One region of the Streptomyces sp. NPDC096152 genome, then DNA from elsewhere that is predicted to be linked to it. Evidence: riboswitches for the same ligand, from Rfam matches in the RefSeq annotation. Region 1 holds a riboswitch; each other region holds the start of a gene.
What was found. Region 1 has a riboswitch for cyclic di-AMP ahead of ACIQ9G_RS22720 (C40 family peptidase). Riboswitches for the same ligand answer to the same signal wherever they lie in the genome.

Region 1 (3,746 bases):
CGCCCGCCGCCCCGGAAGCGCAGGGCGCGCCGGCCGAGCGCCTTCCTGAGCTCGTCCAGCTCGGGGTCCGGCAGGGCGCCGCCCTGCGCGAACTTCAGCACGTGCTCGGCGACCGTGCGCACCTTGGTGTTGGTGTGCTGGGAGACGTCCCGCAGGACCTGCCAGGCGTCCTCGGGCGCGATCCGGCCGAGGGTCACCACGGCCCCGATGGCCTGGTCGATGACGGCTCGCGAGGTCAGGGCGCACGTCAGCTGGGCGACCTCCTCGCGCAGCAGCTCGTTCTCCCGCGCCAGGCCGGAGACGGGCAGCCGCGGGCGGGGGTGCCGCCGGGAAATCTCGGAGAACGCCATGGCAGTCCCCTGGGTGGTCGAGAGGCCGTGCCCCCAGCTTCGCGCAGGAGGGCGCCGAGCACGACCCGACGCCCGCCCGCCGGGCCGGCGACCCCCCACAGACTTACGTACGTCCTGTACATTTTTTACAGACAGCAGCTCTGCCGGCCACGGCCTGTCGCATGGAGGGGTACGTCATGATCCGACCGTCCGCCCGCTACGTCCTGCCGGAGTTCACCGAGCACACCAGTGCCGGCCGGCGGACCCTGGATCCGTACTCCAAGCTGCTCGAGGAGCGGATCGTCCTCCTCGGCACCCCGGTCGACGACACCTCGGCGAACGACGTGGCGGCGCAGTTCATCCACCTCGAACACCAGTCCCCCGACCGGGACATCTCGCTGTACCTGAACTCCCCCGGCGGCTCGTTCACCGCGGCGACGGCCATCTACGACACGATGCGCTTCGTGACCTGCGACGTGGAGACGATCTGCCTGGGCCAGGTCGCCTCGTCCGCCGCGCTGCTGCTGGCGGCGGGCACCCCGGGCAAGCGGTACGCGCTGCCGGGCGCGCGTGTGGTCCTCGACCAGCCCGCGCTGCCCGAGCCGACGGAGGGTCAGGCGTCCGACCTGGCCATCCGGGCCGAGGAGCTGCTGCGGACCCGGGCCCGTCTGGAGGAGCTGCTCGCCCGGCACACCGGGCGGACGCCGGAGCAGGTACACGCGGACCTCGAACGGACGACGGTCCTCGACGCCCGGGGCGCGCTGGAGTACGGGCTGGTGGACCGGATCGTCGAGAGCCGCAAGGGGCCCGTCACCACACCGGACGCGAGGTGACCCTCCGATGCTGCCTCCCGAGCTGCCGCCGCTGCCCGCACTGACGCGCGCGGAGGCCGAGCTGATCGACCGTTACCTGGACGCCGTCGATCTGCTGGGCCGCGTCAACCCCGCCCGTCACGAGGGCACCTACCGGGCCCTGAGAGCCGCTCAGGCGCTCGCCCGCAAGGCGATCGAGCTTCGCGACGCCCTCGCGCTGATGCACGAGCGGGGTGAGACGGAACTGCACTCGGACACCCTGGCGCGGGCGCTGCGCGTGCTGGACGGCGAGCGGCGCACGGCCCGGGTCACGCTGCCGTCGGACTGACCCGGCGGGCGCCGCCGCGCTCCGCGGGCCGCCATGTCCGCGCTCCGCACGGGACGTTGGCGGCCGAACCGAAACGGGCCGAACGGGTTACCGCTCAATGGCGTAAGTGCCGCTGCTTTTTCCGGGCCCTCCGAGTTGCGCAACACGCGCGCCCGGTTGGCGGAATGACCCCTTCCGGCGCTGGTCCGAGGGTCGTCAGGGGGCGAGACATTCATTCGATCGCGTGAGTGTCCACCCGAACGGGTGAGTGGTGAGTAACAACACAAATCCCCGATTCCGTTGGGATTTTCGGACATGAGTAGGTGAAGATCCCTGTCTGACGACAAGCCCCCGCCACAGCGGCGGGGCGGTCCGGGCGGACGCCGAGTCCTGCCGCCGCCCGGATGACCGGTCGACAGAAGTGCATCGGCAGGAGTGGAGGACCCAAGCACGACGGGTCGCCGGAACGGTCACACCATGGCCGGGCCGAGCAGCCCTTGGGGTGAAGCCGCGGCAACGCGGCCGGGCTACTTCGCCAGCCCGAATCCGACAGGTCATCCTTCACAGGCGGTTGACGAAGGGTTGCGCATGACTGCGCTCAATCGTGTCCCGTCGCTGATGGCCCGGGCCGGCACCGCCTCGGCGCTGACCATCGCCGCCGTGGGCGGCTCCATCGTGGTACCGGGCGTCGCCACCGACGCCGCGGCCGCCACGACGGCGACGAAGGCCCTCCAGGTCGCGGCCTCCAAGAAGGGTGCCCCCTACAAGTGGGGCGCGTCGGGCCCGCGGAGGTTCGACTGCTCGGGGCTGACCCTCTACTCGTTCAAGAAGGCGGGCAAGAAGCTGCCCCGCACCGCCGCCCAGCAGTACAACAAGACCCACCACATCTCCGCGAAGAGCCGCCGGGCCGGGGACCTGGTGTTCTTCCACTCGGGCTCGAACGTGTACCACGTCGGCATCTACGCGGGTCACAACAAGATCTGGCACGCACCGAAGTCCGGGGACGTGGTGAGGCTGGAGAGGATCTGGACGAGGAGCGTCTGGTACGGCCGGGTCAGCTGACCCTCCTGGAGACGGTGACGGCGCCCTGGGCGCCGTCGCCACCCGCCGGGGCGCCCGGCGCCCCGGCTCCGCCACGGCCCGCGCCGACCGCTCCGCACCGCCTCCGCAGGCCCCGGAGGGCCCCAGCCCCCGCGAGTCCCCCGGTGGGCCCGCTCTGTCCGGCCTCCGCGGGCCGCCGGCCTACGGCTCCTGCTGACCGGCGGCCGGGACCGGACCCGGACGGACCCGCGCCGTCCACGGAAGCTCGACGCAGACGGTCTTGCCGCCTTCGCGGGTGGGCCGCACGGTCATACTGCCGCCACACTCGACGGTGAGCCACCGGATGATCACCATGCCCCGGCCGTTGTCCTGCTGGACGGCGGCCGGGAGTCGTTTCGGGAACCGCGGGTGGCTGTCGGTGACCCCGATGCGCAACTGCTCCTCGCGGGCGAGCACCAGGTCCACCGTGAAGGTGGGCGACTGCCCGAACGTGTGCTGCACGGCGTTGGTGGCGAGTTCGGACACCATGAGGCGGACGGTGTCGGCGGTCTCCGAGTCCGACGGCAGGCCCCACTCCGCCAGGGTTCCCACCACGAAGGCGCGGGCCGCGGCGACCGAGGCCGGACCGCTCGGCAGAGTGACGGATGCTTCCAGATGGTCTGCCATGGCGACGTCGTCCCTTTCCCACGGGACCGCAGTCCGACACGGAGCGGATGGTTCGAGTACGGTCCCGGACTGGTGCTTCGTCGTCAGACTGCCATTACCGCGTCGCTCGCGGTGGCGATCCACCAGGATATGCATATATCTGTCGCTCGAAGCGGTGAACTCTGCGACGGCAGAGCGTATTTGGGCGGCCCGGAGGGAGTAGGTGGGAGCGCATGCAGAACGGTCCCGCGGTGCGCCGTCGGAAACTGGGCGCCGAACTGCGCACTCTGCGCACCGGTGCGGGTCTCACCAGCGGTGAGGCGGCCCGGCTGGTGGGCTGGCACCAGTCGAAGGTAAGCCGGATCGAGACCGGCGCCAGTGGGGTCAAACCGGCCGACGTGCGGTTGCTTCTGGACGCGTACGCCGTCGCGGACGCCCAGCTGCGCGAGCTGCTGATGGCGCTGGCCGGGTCCGAGGACCGCGGCGGCCGACATCACTGGTGGCACGCGTACCGCGGTGTACTGCCGCCCACCTACCGGGACTTCATCAGCCTGGAGTCCCAGGCGAGCGGGATGCGCACGCTGGAGACCTCGGTCGTCCCCGGACTGCTCC
Region 2 (3,746 bases), on a different contig from region 1:
GAAGACGCGGGACTGGGCGTTGGTGCGGTAGAAGACGGCGACGTCGCCGGCCTTCGCGTCGCCCGCGTCCGTCAGCCGGTCTATCTCGTCGGCGACGAACTGCGCCTCGTCGTGCTCGGTGTCGGCGACGTACCCGGTGATGCGGGCGCCGGAGCCGGCGTTGGTCCACAGGTTCTTCGGGCGGCGCGACTCGTTGCGCTCGATGACCGCGTTGGCGGCGCTCAGGATGGTCTGGGTGGAGCGGTAGTTCTGCTCCAGCAGGATCGTGGTCGCATCCGGGTAGTCCTCCTCGAACTGGAGGATGTTGCGGATGGTCGCGCCGCGGAAGGCGTAGATCGACTGGTCGGCGTCACCGACCACGCACAGCTCGGCCGGCGGCAGGTCGTCCTGGCTCGGCGGGACGTCCACGGGGTGCTCGGAGGTGCCGACGAGCTCCCGCACGAGGGCGTACTGGGCGTGGTTGGTGTCCTGGTACTCGTCGACGAGGACGTGCCGGAAGCGGCGGCGGTAGTGCTCGGCGACGTCGGGGAAGGCGCGGAGCAGGTTGACCGTCGTCATGATCAGGTCGTCGAAGTCGAGGGCGTTGGCCTCGCGCAGCCGCGACTGGTACAGGGCGTAGGCCTGGGCGAGGGTCTTCTCGAAACCGTCGGTGGCCTGGGCGGCGAAGTCCTCCTCGTCGATCAGCTCGTTCTTGAGGTTGCTGATCTTGGCGCTGAAGGACTTCGGCGGGTAGCGCTTGGGGTCGAGGTCCAGGTCGCGGCAGACCAGGGCCATCAGGCGCTTGGAGTCGGCGGCGTCGTAGATCGAGAAGGAGGAGGTGAAGCCCAGCTTCTTGCTCTCGCGGCGCAGGATGCGGACGCAGGCGCTGTGGAAGGTCATGACCCACATCGCGTTCGCGCGCGGGCCGACGAGCTGCTCGACGCGCTCCTTCATCTCGCCGGCAGCCTTGTTGGTGAAGGTGATCGCGAGGATCTGGCCGGGGTGGACGCCCCGCTCGCCGAGGAGATGGGCGATGCGGTGGGTGAGCACGCGGGTCTTGCCGGAACCGGCACCGGCCACGATGAGCAGGGGGGTGCCGGAGTGGACGACCGCCGCGCGCTGGTTCTCGTTCAGCCCCTCGAGGAGGGCGGCCGGGTCCACCGCCGGGCGTGGCGCGCCGTCGCGGTAGTGGGTGTCCCGGTCCGGCGGCAGGTCGAACTTCCCGCCGAACAGATCGTCCGGAACCGGTTCCGGAGCGTGATCGTCCTCGGGCGGCGGCGGAGGTTCCTCCTCGTGGCCGCGGGGGGCCTGGAGGTCCGCCAGGAAGCTGTCGTCAAAGAGGCTGCTCATCTCGCTACGAGTCTAGGGCGCCCCACCGACAACCCGGGGCCGCCCGCGGAACATCACACGATCCCGGCGCCCGGCGGCCTGCCCCGCCCACGGGGGCGGACCCGGGGCAGGTCTCGCAGGCAGGCCCCTGGGGCAGCTCCCTCACGCTGCGGAGCGACCCCGTCACGTCCACCGCACAAGTGATGCGAGGTCACGAAAATGTATCGGGCATATCGCGCATCAACCTTCACAGGAGCCACACGAGTTGGCTAGCGTGCCGTCAGGCCGCACGACCTCACCGGCGAACGACGCCGGGCCGCGCGGCCTCCGCCGAGTCCGGTCCCGCCGCCAGGCGATCCGGAGCCGGGGACCCACACCGACCTTGGGGTGAATCGGTCCGTGCCTCCCAGCGGGCGCGGACCGTAGGGCAACCCTTCCGAACCACCCGCCCGAACCCGACAGCTAACCCGGTAGGCGGACGATGGAAGGAGTCGCCTCCCTTGGCGTCGCACCGCAAGTCCCGCCCCGCCGTTCCGGGCGTAGCAGGCATACGCACGCCGGCCCTGGCCACGGCCGCCCTCACCTCCGTGGCCCTGCTCTCCCAGACGGCCGAGGCCGCCCCCGCGCCGGACGGCAGACCGAGCATCGAAGAGGTCGAGAAGAAGGTCGACGACCTGTACCGCCAGGCGGAGTCGGCCACGGAGAAGTACAACGAGGCCAAGGAGACGACCGGCAAGCAGCGCACGCGGGTGGCCTCGCTCCTCGACGACGTCGCCAAGCGCACGGACCGGCTCAACAAAGCGCGCGAGGAACTGGGCTCGTTCGCCGCGGCCCAGTACCGCACCGGTGCCGCCGCCTCCGGCACCGCCACCTTCCTGCTCGCGGACACTCCGCAGGACTACTTCGACCAGTCGCATCTGATGGGACGGCTCACCGACCGGCAGAAGGGCATGGTCGACGACTACGTCACCCAGCAGTCCGCGACCATGGAGAAGCGGCGGGAGGCCACCCGAAGCCTGGAGACGCTCACCGAGTCGCAGCGCGACATCAGGACGGCCAAGGCCACCGTCCAGAAGAAGCTCGCCGACGCCCGCGAACTGCTGTCGAAGCTGAACGCCGAGGAGAAGGCGCGGCTGGCGGCGATCGAGAAGCAGAAGCAGGAGGAGGCCGCGCGCAAGGCGGCGGAGCTGGCGAAGAAGCAGGCGGCGGAGCAGGCCGCCGCCCAGCAGCAGGCCGCCGCCCAGCAGCAGGCCGCCGCCTCGGGCTCCGGCACGTCGTCGGACTCCACCGGGTCCACCGGGTCCACCAGCTCCACGGGCACCTCGGGCTCCTCGACGTCCGGCACGTCGTACGCCACCAAGGCCGACAAGGCGCTCGCCTTCGCCCGCGCCCAGATCGGCAAGCCGTACGTGTGGGGCGCGACGGGCCCCGACTCCTACGACTGCTCGGGCTTCACCCAGGCCGCCTGGAAGGCCGCCGGCGTCTCCCTCCCGCGCACCACCTACGACCAGGTGAACGCGGGGACGACGGTCTCGCTCTCCCAGGCGCAACCCGGTGACCTGGTCTTCTTCTACGACGACATCAGCCACGTCGGCATCTACATCGGCAACGGCATGATGATCCACGCCCCTAAGCCCGGCGCGTATGTGCGCGAGGAGTCGATCTACTACGACGGCGAGTCCGCGATCCACAGCGTGGTGCGGCCCGCCTGAGGCCCCACAGCAGCCCTGGAGGCGGGGCGGGAACGGCGCACCGTGCCGTCCCCGCCCCGCACTCGTTCGACCGCCGCCCGCCCGTCGCCCTTCAGCGCGCCGTCCCGCCCGCACCCTTTCGCGTACGCCCCGGCGCGTGCCCCGCGTGTGCGGCGCGCGAAGATCCTTAGCATCGGGCCATGCCCCGCACCTCTTCCTTCGGCGCCTGGTGGGTGCACCGTCCGTCGACCGCCGGGTCCGCCGTCATGGCGACCGGCATCCTGTCGGCCGGCCTGCACACGACGGGCTACGAGGCGCTGTCCTGGATCGCGCTGGTCCTGGCGTGCGCCGCCTGGCTGGGGCTGGCGGCCGGCTTCGTGCTGCGTCTGGTGCGCGAGCGGTCGGAGTGGCTCGCGGAGGCGGGGACGCCGGGCGCACTCACGGCCGTGGCCGCCACGGCCGTGCTGGGGACCCGCTTCTCGGAGCTCGGCGCGCGGATCCTGGCCGAGGCGCTGCTCGCGCTGGCCGTCGTGCTGTGGCCGGGGCTGCTGCTGCGGGTGCTGCGCAGGGTCGGCCGCCGGATGCCCGGGTCGGTGTTCCTGGGCTGCGTGGCCACCGAGGGGCTGGCCGTGCTGGGCGCGGCCGTGGCCGGGGCGGAGACGTCGGCCTGGCTGGCGCACGCGTCGCTGGTGCTGTTCTGGCTCGGGCTGGCGCTGTACGTGTTCGCGGTCGCCCGGTTCGACCCGG
Region 3 (3,746 bases), on a different contig from region 1:
AGGTCGCCGCCGTCGTCCGCGCAGAGGCCGGGGACGGCCGCCCGGCGCTGACCGTGCGCACCCTCGGCGGCGGTACGCGGGACCTCACCGCGGACCACGTCATAGCCGCGACCGGCTACCGCGTCGACATCGCCGCCATGGACTTCCTCGGCCACGAGCTGCGCACCGGACTGGCGCTGAGCCGCGGCACCCCGAAGCTGGGCGCCGGGTACGTCTCCTCGGTTCCCGGTCTCTGCTTCACGGGTCTGCCCGCGGCCGCCTCCTACGGGCCGGTGATGCGCTTCGTGTGCGGGACGGAGTTCGCCTCCCCGAGGCTGGCCGCCCACCTGGCGGGAGCACACGGCTGAGCACACGCCGCGGGAGTGCGGAGCTGAGCGCACGGGGCGTGAGCGGTGCGGGGGAAGCGGTGCGGGGGCGGGGAGTGGTGCCGTGATCTCGCTCACCCTGAGCCCCAGGCCGCTGCCGCGCCCCCCTCACGCCCGCACGGTCGCGCCGACCGGCACGGGAGGAAGAACCGCCGCGTACAAAGGAGTTCAGGAGGGGCGGGCGGGAATGAGGCGGCCGCCGTCGTCGTCCGGTTCCCGTCGAGTCGGCGGCGCGGCGGATCCGTATTCTCTGATCATGGCCGCCTCCCTCGCATATGCCCTCATCGCCACTGACCTGGACGGAACGCTGCTGCGCGGCGACGACACCCCGTCCGAGCGGTCCCTCGCCGCGCTCGCGCGGGTGGCGGCCGCCGGTGCCCGGCACCTCGTGGTGACCGGGAGGCCGGCGCCGAGGGTGCGGCCGCTGCTCGACGCCCTGGGCACCACGGGCCTCGCGGTGTGCGGCCAGGGCGCGCAGCTCTACGACGCCGGGGCGGACCGCCTGCTGTGGTCGGTCACCCTGGACCGGGAGCCGGCCGAGACCGCGCTCGGCAAGATCGAGGCCGAGGTGGGGCAGGTGTACGCGGCGGTCGACCAGGACGGGGTGGACGGGCTGACTCTGATCGAGCCCGGGTATCTCATGCCGCACCCGACGCTGCCCGCGGTGCGGGTCGACCGGCGCGACGACCTGTGGAGCGCGCCCATCAGCAAGGTGCTGCTGCGCCATCCCGTGCTGTCCGACGACGAGTTGGCGGCCACCGCGCGCGGGGTGGTCGGCTCCTTGGCGACGGTCACCATGTCGGGCCCGGGAACCGTCGAGCTCCAGCCCTGCGGCATCACCAAGGCGACCGGGCTGGCCATGGCCGCCGAACACCTGGGGCTGAGCCGCGAACACGCCCTCGCCTTCGGCGACATGCCGAACGACATCCCCATGTTCCAGTGGGCCGCCCACGGTGTCGCCATGGCCAACGCCCACCCCGAACTCAAGGCGGTCGCCGACGAGGTCACCTTGTCGAACGAGGACGACGGCATCGCCGTCGTCCTCGACCGGTTGTTCCCGGAGCGGTAGGCGCTCCCGGAGGCCCGCCCACCCATTGGCACCTCGGGTGCCGCTGGGCGGCCGCCCCGTCGGCCGGTGGGCGCCGCCGGGGCGCCCACCGTCGTCGGAGCACCCGCCGTCGTCCGTCAGTAGGCGCCGAAGACGTTGTCGATGGAGCCGTAGCGGGTGGCCGCGTACTTGCAGGCCGCCGTGATGTTGGCGACCGGGTCGTAGATGTTCCACGCCGTGCCCGGCACGTGGTAGGCGGTGAACGTCGGGTCGATGACCTGGAGCAGGCCCTTGGACGGGATGCCCGCGAGTGCGTTGGAGTCCCAGAGGTTGATGGCCAGCGGGTTGCCGGAGGACTCGCGCATGACGTTGCGGTAGATGCCGTTGTACGTGCCCGGGATGCCCTTCTTGGTCATGATTCCGAGCGACGCGCGGATCCAGCCGTCGAGGTTGTTCGGGTACCCGAGCGTGCTCGCGGTGGCGGGGGCGGATGCGGTGGCCGCGGACGCGTTGGTCGCGCCGATGAGCGGGAGGGCGAGCACGGCGGCACCGGTGCCGACGGCGGCGAGGGCGCGGGCGAGGCGGGTGGCGCGGGGACGGCGGAGCAGACCCTGGGCAGGCATGGTGAATTCCTCTCCGTCGCCTGCGAGGTGAGCTGTCGGATTCGGGCGGGGAGGCGCCCGGCCGTGCCCCCTGAGGGCACGGCTTCACCCCGAGCCGTTCCGGCGCGGCGTACGACATGCGGTGTGCGACGTACGGCGTCCGGTCCGGCGACTTACCTGGGTCCCCCGCTCCTGCCATGCGTGGTTCGTTCGATGGGTTCGCGGGCGGCGGCAGGATTCGGCGTCCGCCCGGTGGCCGGGAACGTATGCGAGAGCACATGTCCTGAACAAGTAGGCGATTCACAGCTCGTCCCTATTGACCTTGATGTGCGGCTAATAGGGTGCTTGATCCTTTGCGTCCGCACAGGGTCAACTCGCCCGTGAGGAAAGGGGAAGCGCGGGTATGCGGCCAGAGTGAGAGCGAGGAAGGGGTGTGACCCAACTCACGGTTTAAGTGAGCGAAGAGCAATCGCGACCAAGGGGACTTGAGGTCCCAAGATGGACTAATCGGACTCCTTCCGCACGCGTCCACCCGGGTGCTGTCGGACGCCGTCGGCGGGTGGCTCGCGTGTCACCCGGGTGCCACGAGCGTGCCGCGCTGTGAGTCGTTCGGCGGGAGGGTGACGTACGAGTGTGTATGAACGTGGCGTGTGGGGATCAGAAGGGGCGAGTCAATATTTATGCGCTCATATGTATGGATCACTTGCATACCGGGCGTGATCCGATACCGCCTGGCCTGTATAGGTGGGCGCTAGCGGTGATCGAAACGTGACCGGATACGCTGACTTGAGTGAGGGCAGCGACCTATCGACAAACCGTGTAATCGCCAGCAGACACCAGCAGACAGGAGACCCCTCGTGACCGTCGTCGGGCCGTTCGGGCTGAGCGTGCGGGACCAGGCTCTGGAAGCCGATGTCCAGGCCGGATTGGCGGCTGTCGAGGAAGGGCTGCTCGAGGCCACCAAGAGCGAGGTCCCCTTCATCACGGAGGCCGCCCAGCACCTCGTACGGGCGGGCGGGAAGCGGTTCCGGCCGCTGCTCGTGATGCTCGCGGCGCAGTTCGGTGACCCGGAGGCGCCGGGGATCGTGCCCTCGGCCGTGGTCGTGGAGCTCACCCACCTGGCGACGCTGTACCACGACGACGTGATGGACGAGGCCGCGGTGCGCCGTGGAGTGGCCAGCGCGAACACCCGCTGGGGGAACTCGGTCGCCGTCCTGACCGGCGACTTCCTGTTCGCCCGGGCCTCGCAGATCCTCGCCGATCTCGGTCCCGAGGCGGTGCGCGTGCAGGCCGTGGCGTTCGAGCGGCTGGTCACCGGGCAGATCCTGGAGACGGCGGGGCCGCAGGACGGCCGCGACCCGGTCGATCACTACCTGGACGTGCTGAGCGGCAAGACCGGATCGCTGGTCGCGGTGTCCTGCCGGTTCGGGGCGATGATGTCCGGTGCCGACGAGAACGTCGTGGACGTGCTGACCCAGTACGGGGAGCGGCTCGGCGTCGCCTTCCAGCTGGCGGACGACGTGCTGGACATCGCCTCGGACTCGCACGAGTCGGGCAAGACGCCGGGGACGGACCTCCGGGAGGGGGTCGCGACGCTTCCGGTGCTGCGGCTGCGGGAGCGGGCGGCGCGGCTCGGTCTGGCGGAGGACGTCGCGCTGTGCGAGCTGCTGGACTCCGACCTGACCGACGACGACCGGCTCGCGGAGGCGCTGACGGCGCTGCGCGCCCACC
Region 4 (3,746 bases), on a different contig from region 1:
GCGGCGGCTCCTGGAGCGCCGACAACGGCAACGGCTACTACGGCGGATTGCAGTTGACCCAGGACGACTGGGAGAAGTACGGCGGCGTCTCCTTCGCCCCGAGCGCGGACCAGGCCAGCCGGTCCCAGCAGATATCCGTCGCCGAGAAGATACTCGCCGACCGGGGTCCCGGCGCCTGGCCCACCTGCGGTCTGCTGTCCGGCCTCACCAAGGACTCCGGCGCGGCGAACGTCGACACCGGCCTGGGGGGCGATTCGTCCGGCTCGCCGGACTCCTCCGGTTCGTCCGGTTCGACCGACTCGGGACTGTCCAACGCGGCGCCGGGTATATCCCACTCGTCCGGTTCGTCCGACTCTTCGCACGGCAGGTACGGTTCGTCCGGTTCCTCGGACGATTCCAGCGCGACGCCATCGACTTCGCCCTCGTCGCCCACGCCATCCGGCAAGAAGGGTGAATCGGGTAAGTCCGACACATCCGCCGATGCCGGTGCATCGCATGACTCCGGCAGCTCTCCCTCGATGTCTCCCGAGGTGGACGACTCGGACAACTACGCCCAAGTCGGCGGTTCTTCCGCGCTGGTGGACACCGGCTCCATCGGTGGTCGGCACCGCGGCGGCAGCGCGGCGGAGGGCCCGGCCGACATCCGGGTCGACACCTCCTCCGGCCGGCACGCCTCGCGCGGCGACGCCGACGCGCGCGCCACGGTGGACGACTCGTACACCGTTCGCGCCGGGGACTCGCTCGCGTCCATCGCCGACTCCCTTGACCTCGACGGCGGATGGCGTTCGCTCTATGCGGCGAACAAGGATGCGATCGGTGCCGACCCGAATCACATTTTCGCCGGTCAGACCCTTGATCTCCCTACCGAAACCACCCAAAAGTAGGGGGAATTCGGGGCGCATTTAGCACCTAATGTCCGATTAGGTGAAAGTGTGGGATGGGTCTCAGAAGCCCTGATCGTCTTTGAAATTCCCCGGATCGCGTGTCTACGGTCGTGTCCGCTCGTCACCACGAGCCCCGGCTGTCGCAACGCCGAATCCTGCCAGCGGCTGCCCGGGACCAGTCGTCGCGTCATGCGCCGTAGGCAGGAGCGGGGGACCCAAGGTAAGTGCCGTATCCGGCGGTTGAGCCGGACCGGCTAGGGGTGAAGCCGTGCGCCGCGAGGGGCACGGCCGGGCAACTCAACCGGCCCGAACCCGACAGCTCACCTCGCAGGCGTCGGTGAGGGGATCCACCATGCTGTTTTCGAGCAAGGGCAAGCACCGTCGTCCGTCCAAGGCCACCCGCGCCATCGCCCTCGCCGGTGTCACCGGCGCCGCAGTCGCCGCCCCGCTGATGGCGACCGGCACGGCCTCCGCCGCCACCGCCTCCGAGTGGGACGCGGTCGCCCAGTGCGAGTCCGGTGGCAACTGGTCCATCAACACGGGCAACGGCTTCTACGGCGGTCTGCAGTTCACCAACTCCACCTGGGCCGCCTTCGGTGGCACCGCCTACGCCTCCCGCGCCGACCTGGCGAGCAAGTCGCAGCAGATCGCCGTCGCCGAGAAGGTTCTCGCGAGCCAGGGCAAGGGTGCCTGGCCGGTCTGCGGCAAGAACCTGTCCAGCACCCCGTACAGCGGTGGCACCGGCACCTCGACGAAGAGCACCACCACCCGCTCCACCGAGAAGCAGGCCGCCAACCGCTCCGCGACGCGTCCGGCCGCCAAGAAGACCGTCACCACCCCGACCGGCAAGAAGGTCAAGAAGGGTGACGGCGAGTACAAGGTGGTCGCCGGCGACACCCTCAGCACCATCGCGCAGAAGCACAAGGTGCAGGGCGGCTGGAAGAAGCTGTTCGAGCTGAACAAGGACATCGTCCAGGACGCCAACCTGATCTACCCGGGCCAGCAGCTGCACCTGAAGTGACAGCGGCCCGGTAGCCGGACCACCGGCCCCTCCCGCGCGTGACCCCGGCCCCCCTGGGGGTCACGCGAGGGGCCGCTTCCCGCCCTCACGGGCTCCCCGCCCCGGTGCGTGTTCCCCCGTACGCACCGGGGCGGGGCTTTTGTGTCTCCAAGTGGTCCCGGTTTCCCCGGCCCCTTTGTTCCGCGCGTGAACAATGTGTACGGTCAGCCTGTCCACGGGACGGTCGGTCGGTCGGCCGGCGGCCCGTGGCGGTTAGGCTCTAGGCGCAAGGCACACCAGCCCCGCACAACCAGCGTCACATCCACGAAGGAGATGCTCGTGCCGTCCATCGACGTCGTCGTAGCCCGGGAAATCCTGGACTCCCGAGGCAACCCCACGGTCGAGGTCGAGGTCGGCCTCGACGACGGCAGCACGGGTCGTGCCGCCGTCCCGTCCGGCGCCTCCACCGGCGCCTTCGAGGCCATCGAGCTCCGCGACGGTGACCCGAGCCGCTACCAGGGCAAGGGCGTCGAGAAGGCCGTCCTCGCCGTGATCGAGCAGATCGGCCCGGAGCTGGTCGGCTACGACGCCACCGAGCAGCGCCTGATCGACCAGGCCATGTTCGACCTGGACGCCACCGACAACAAGGGCTCCCTCGGCGCCAACGCCATCCTCGGCGTCTCCCTCGCCGTCGCCCACGCCGCCTCCGAGGCCAGCGACCTCCCGCTCTTCCGCTACCTGGGCGGCCCGAACGCGCACCTGCTGCCGGTGCCGATGATGAACATCCTGAACGGCGGCTCGCACGCCGACTCCAACGTGGACATCCAGGAGTTCATGATCGCCCCGATCGGCGCGGAGTCCTTCTCCGAGGCCCTGCGCTGGGGCACCGAGGTCTACCACACCCTGAAGAAGGTCCTGAAGAGCAAGGGCCTGTCCACCGGCCTCGGCGACGAGGGCGGCTTCGCCCCGAACCTCGGCTCCAACCGCGAGGCCCTGGACCTCATCCTCGAGGCGATCAAGGAGGCCGGCTACACCCCCGGCGAGCAGATCGCCCTGGCGCTCGACGTCGCCGCGTCCGAGTTCTACAAGGACGGCTCCTACCTCTTCGAGGGCAAGGCCCGCACGGCCGCCGAGATGACCGACTACTACGCCGAGCTCGTCGCCGCGTACCCGCTGGTCTCCATCGAGGACCCGCTGTTCGAGGACGACTGGGAGGGCTGGAAGACCATCACCGACCAGCTCGGCGACAAGGTCCAGCTCGTCGGCGACGACCTGTTCGTCACCAACCCGGAGCGCCTGGCCAGGGGCATCGACGAGGGCGCCGCCAACGCGCTGCTGGTCAAGGTCAACCAGATCGGCTCGCTGACCGAGACCCTCGACGCGGTCGAGCTGGCCCAGCGCAACGGCTTCAAGTGCATGATGTCCCACCGCTCCGGCGAGACCGAGGACGTCACCATCGCCGACCTGGCCGTCGCCACCAACTGCGGCCAGATCAAGACCGGCGCCCCGGCCCGCTCCGAGCGCGTCGCCAAGTACAACCAGCTGCTGCGCATCGAGGAGATCCTCGACGACGCCGCGGTGTACGCCGGCCGCAGCGCGTTCCCGCGCTTCAAGGGGAACGTCGAGGTCTCCAAGGTCTGACCCCGCCCCGGCCCGGGGCCAACCCCGGGTGAGGCCTGGCCAGTCGCACGTACGTCCCCGTACTCGGTCCCGTACCGTGTCCGGGGACGTACGCGTGTGTGCCGACCCACGGGAGGCGGGGACGATGGCTGTACTGCGCTGTCCCGGGGGACGAGCCCCGGACCCCCGGCAGGAGGCAGAGGTGACCGGCGTAGTGAGTCGAGGTGGGAGGCCGTGACCGA

Region 2: it holds a riboswitch for cyclic di-AMP, as region 1 does, so the genes downstream of both, ACIQ9G_RS13050 (NlpC/P60 family protein) here and ACIQ9G_RS22720 (C40 family peptidase) in region 1, are expected to answer to the same signal.
Region 3: it holds a riboswitch for cyclic di-AMP, as region 1 does, so the genes downstream of both, ACIQ9G_RS13980 (transglycosylase SLT domain-containing protein) here and ACIQ9G_RS22720 (C40 family peptidase) in region 1, are expected to answer to the same signal.
Region 4: it holds a riboswitch for cyclic di-AMP, as region 1 does, so the genes downstream of both, ACIQ9G_RS25450 (transglycosylase family protein) here and ACIQ9G_RS22720 (C40 family peptidase) in region 1, are expected to answer to the same signal.

What each region holds. Positions count from the first base shown of each region.
Region 1 covers NZ_JBIWFW010000006.1:477,157-480,902, forward strand. Annotated here, with positions in the region: gene ACIQ9G_RS22705 (ANTAR domain-containing protein) at 1-350, opposite strand, end outside; gene ACIQ9G_RS22710 (ATP-dependent Clp protease proteolytic subunit) at 527-1,162, shown strand; gene ACIQ9G_RS22715 (hypothetical protein) at 1,170-1,469, shown strand; cyclic di-AMP (ydaO/yuaA leader) riboswitch at 1,852-2,033, shown strand; gene ACIQ9G_RS22720 (C40 family peptidase) at 2,037-2,510, shown strand; gene ACIQ9G_RS22725 (ATP-binding protein) at 2,691-3,155, opposite strand; gene ACIQ9G_RS22730 (helix-turn-helix domain-containing protein) at 3,368-3,746, shown strand, end outside.
Region 2 covers NZ_JBIWFW010000003.1:629,766-633,511, forward strand. Annotated here, with positions in the region: gene pcrA (DNA helicase PcrA) at 1-1,329, opposite strand, end outside; cyclic di-AMP (ydaO/yuaA leader) riboswitch at 1,642-1,801, shown strand; gene ACIQ9G_RS13050 (NlpC/P60 family protein) at 1,809-3,020, shown strand; gene ACIQ9G_RS13055 (hypothetical protein) at 3,200-3,746, shown strand, end outside.
Region 3 covers NZ_JBIWFW010000003.1:817,612-821,357, reverse strand. Annotated here, with positions in the region: gene ACIQ9G_RS13990 (FAD-dependent oxidoreductase) at 1-347, shown strand, start outside; gene ACIQ9G_RS13985 (HAD family hydrolase) at 622-1,434, shown strand; gene ACIQ9G_RS13980 (transglycosylase SLT domain-containing protein) at 1,551-2,036, opposite strand; cyclic di-AMP (ydaO/yuaA leader) riboswitch at 2,041-2,170, opposite strand; gene ACIQ9G_RS13975 (polyprenyl synthetase family protein) at 2,873-3,746, shown strand, end outside.
Region 4 covers NZ_JBIWFW010000007.1:467,620-471,365, forward strand. Annotated here, with positions in the region: gene ACIQ9G_RS25445 (transglycosylase family protein) at 1-884, shown strand, start outside; cyclic di-AMP (ydaO/yuaA leader) riboswitch at 1,067-1,233, shown strand; gene ACIQ9G_RS25450 (transglycosylase family protein) at 1,237-1,905, shown strand; gene eno (phosphopyruvate hydratase) at 2,224-3,525, shown strand; gene ACIQ9G_RS25460 (septum formation initiator family protein) at 3,739-3,746, shown strand, end outside.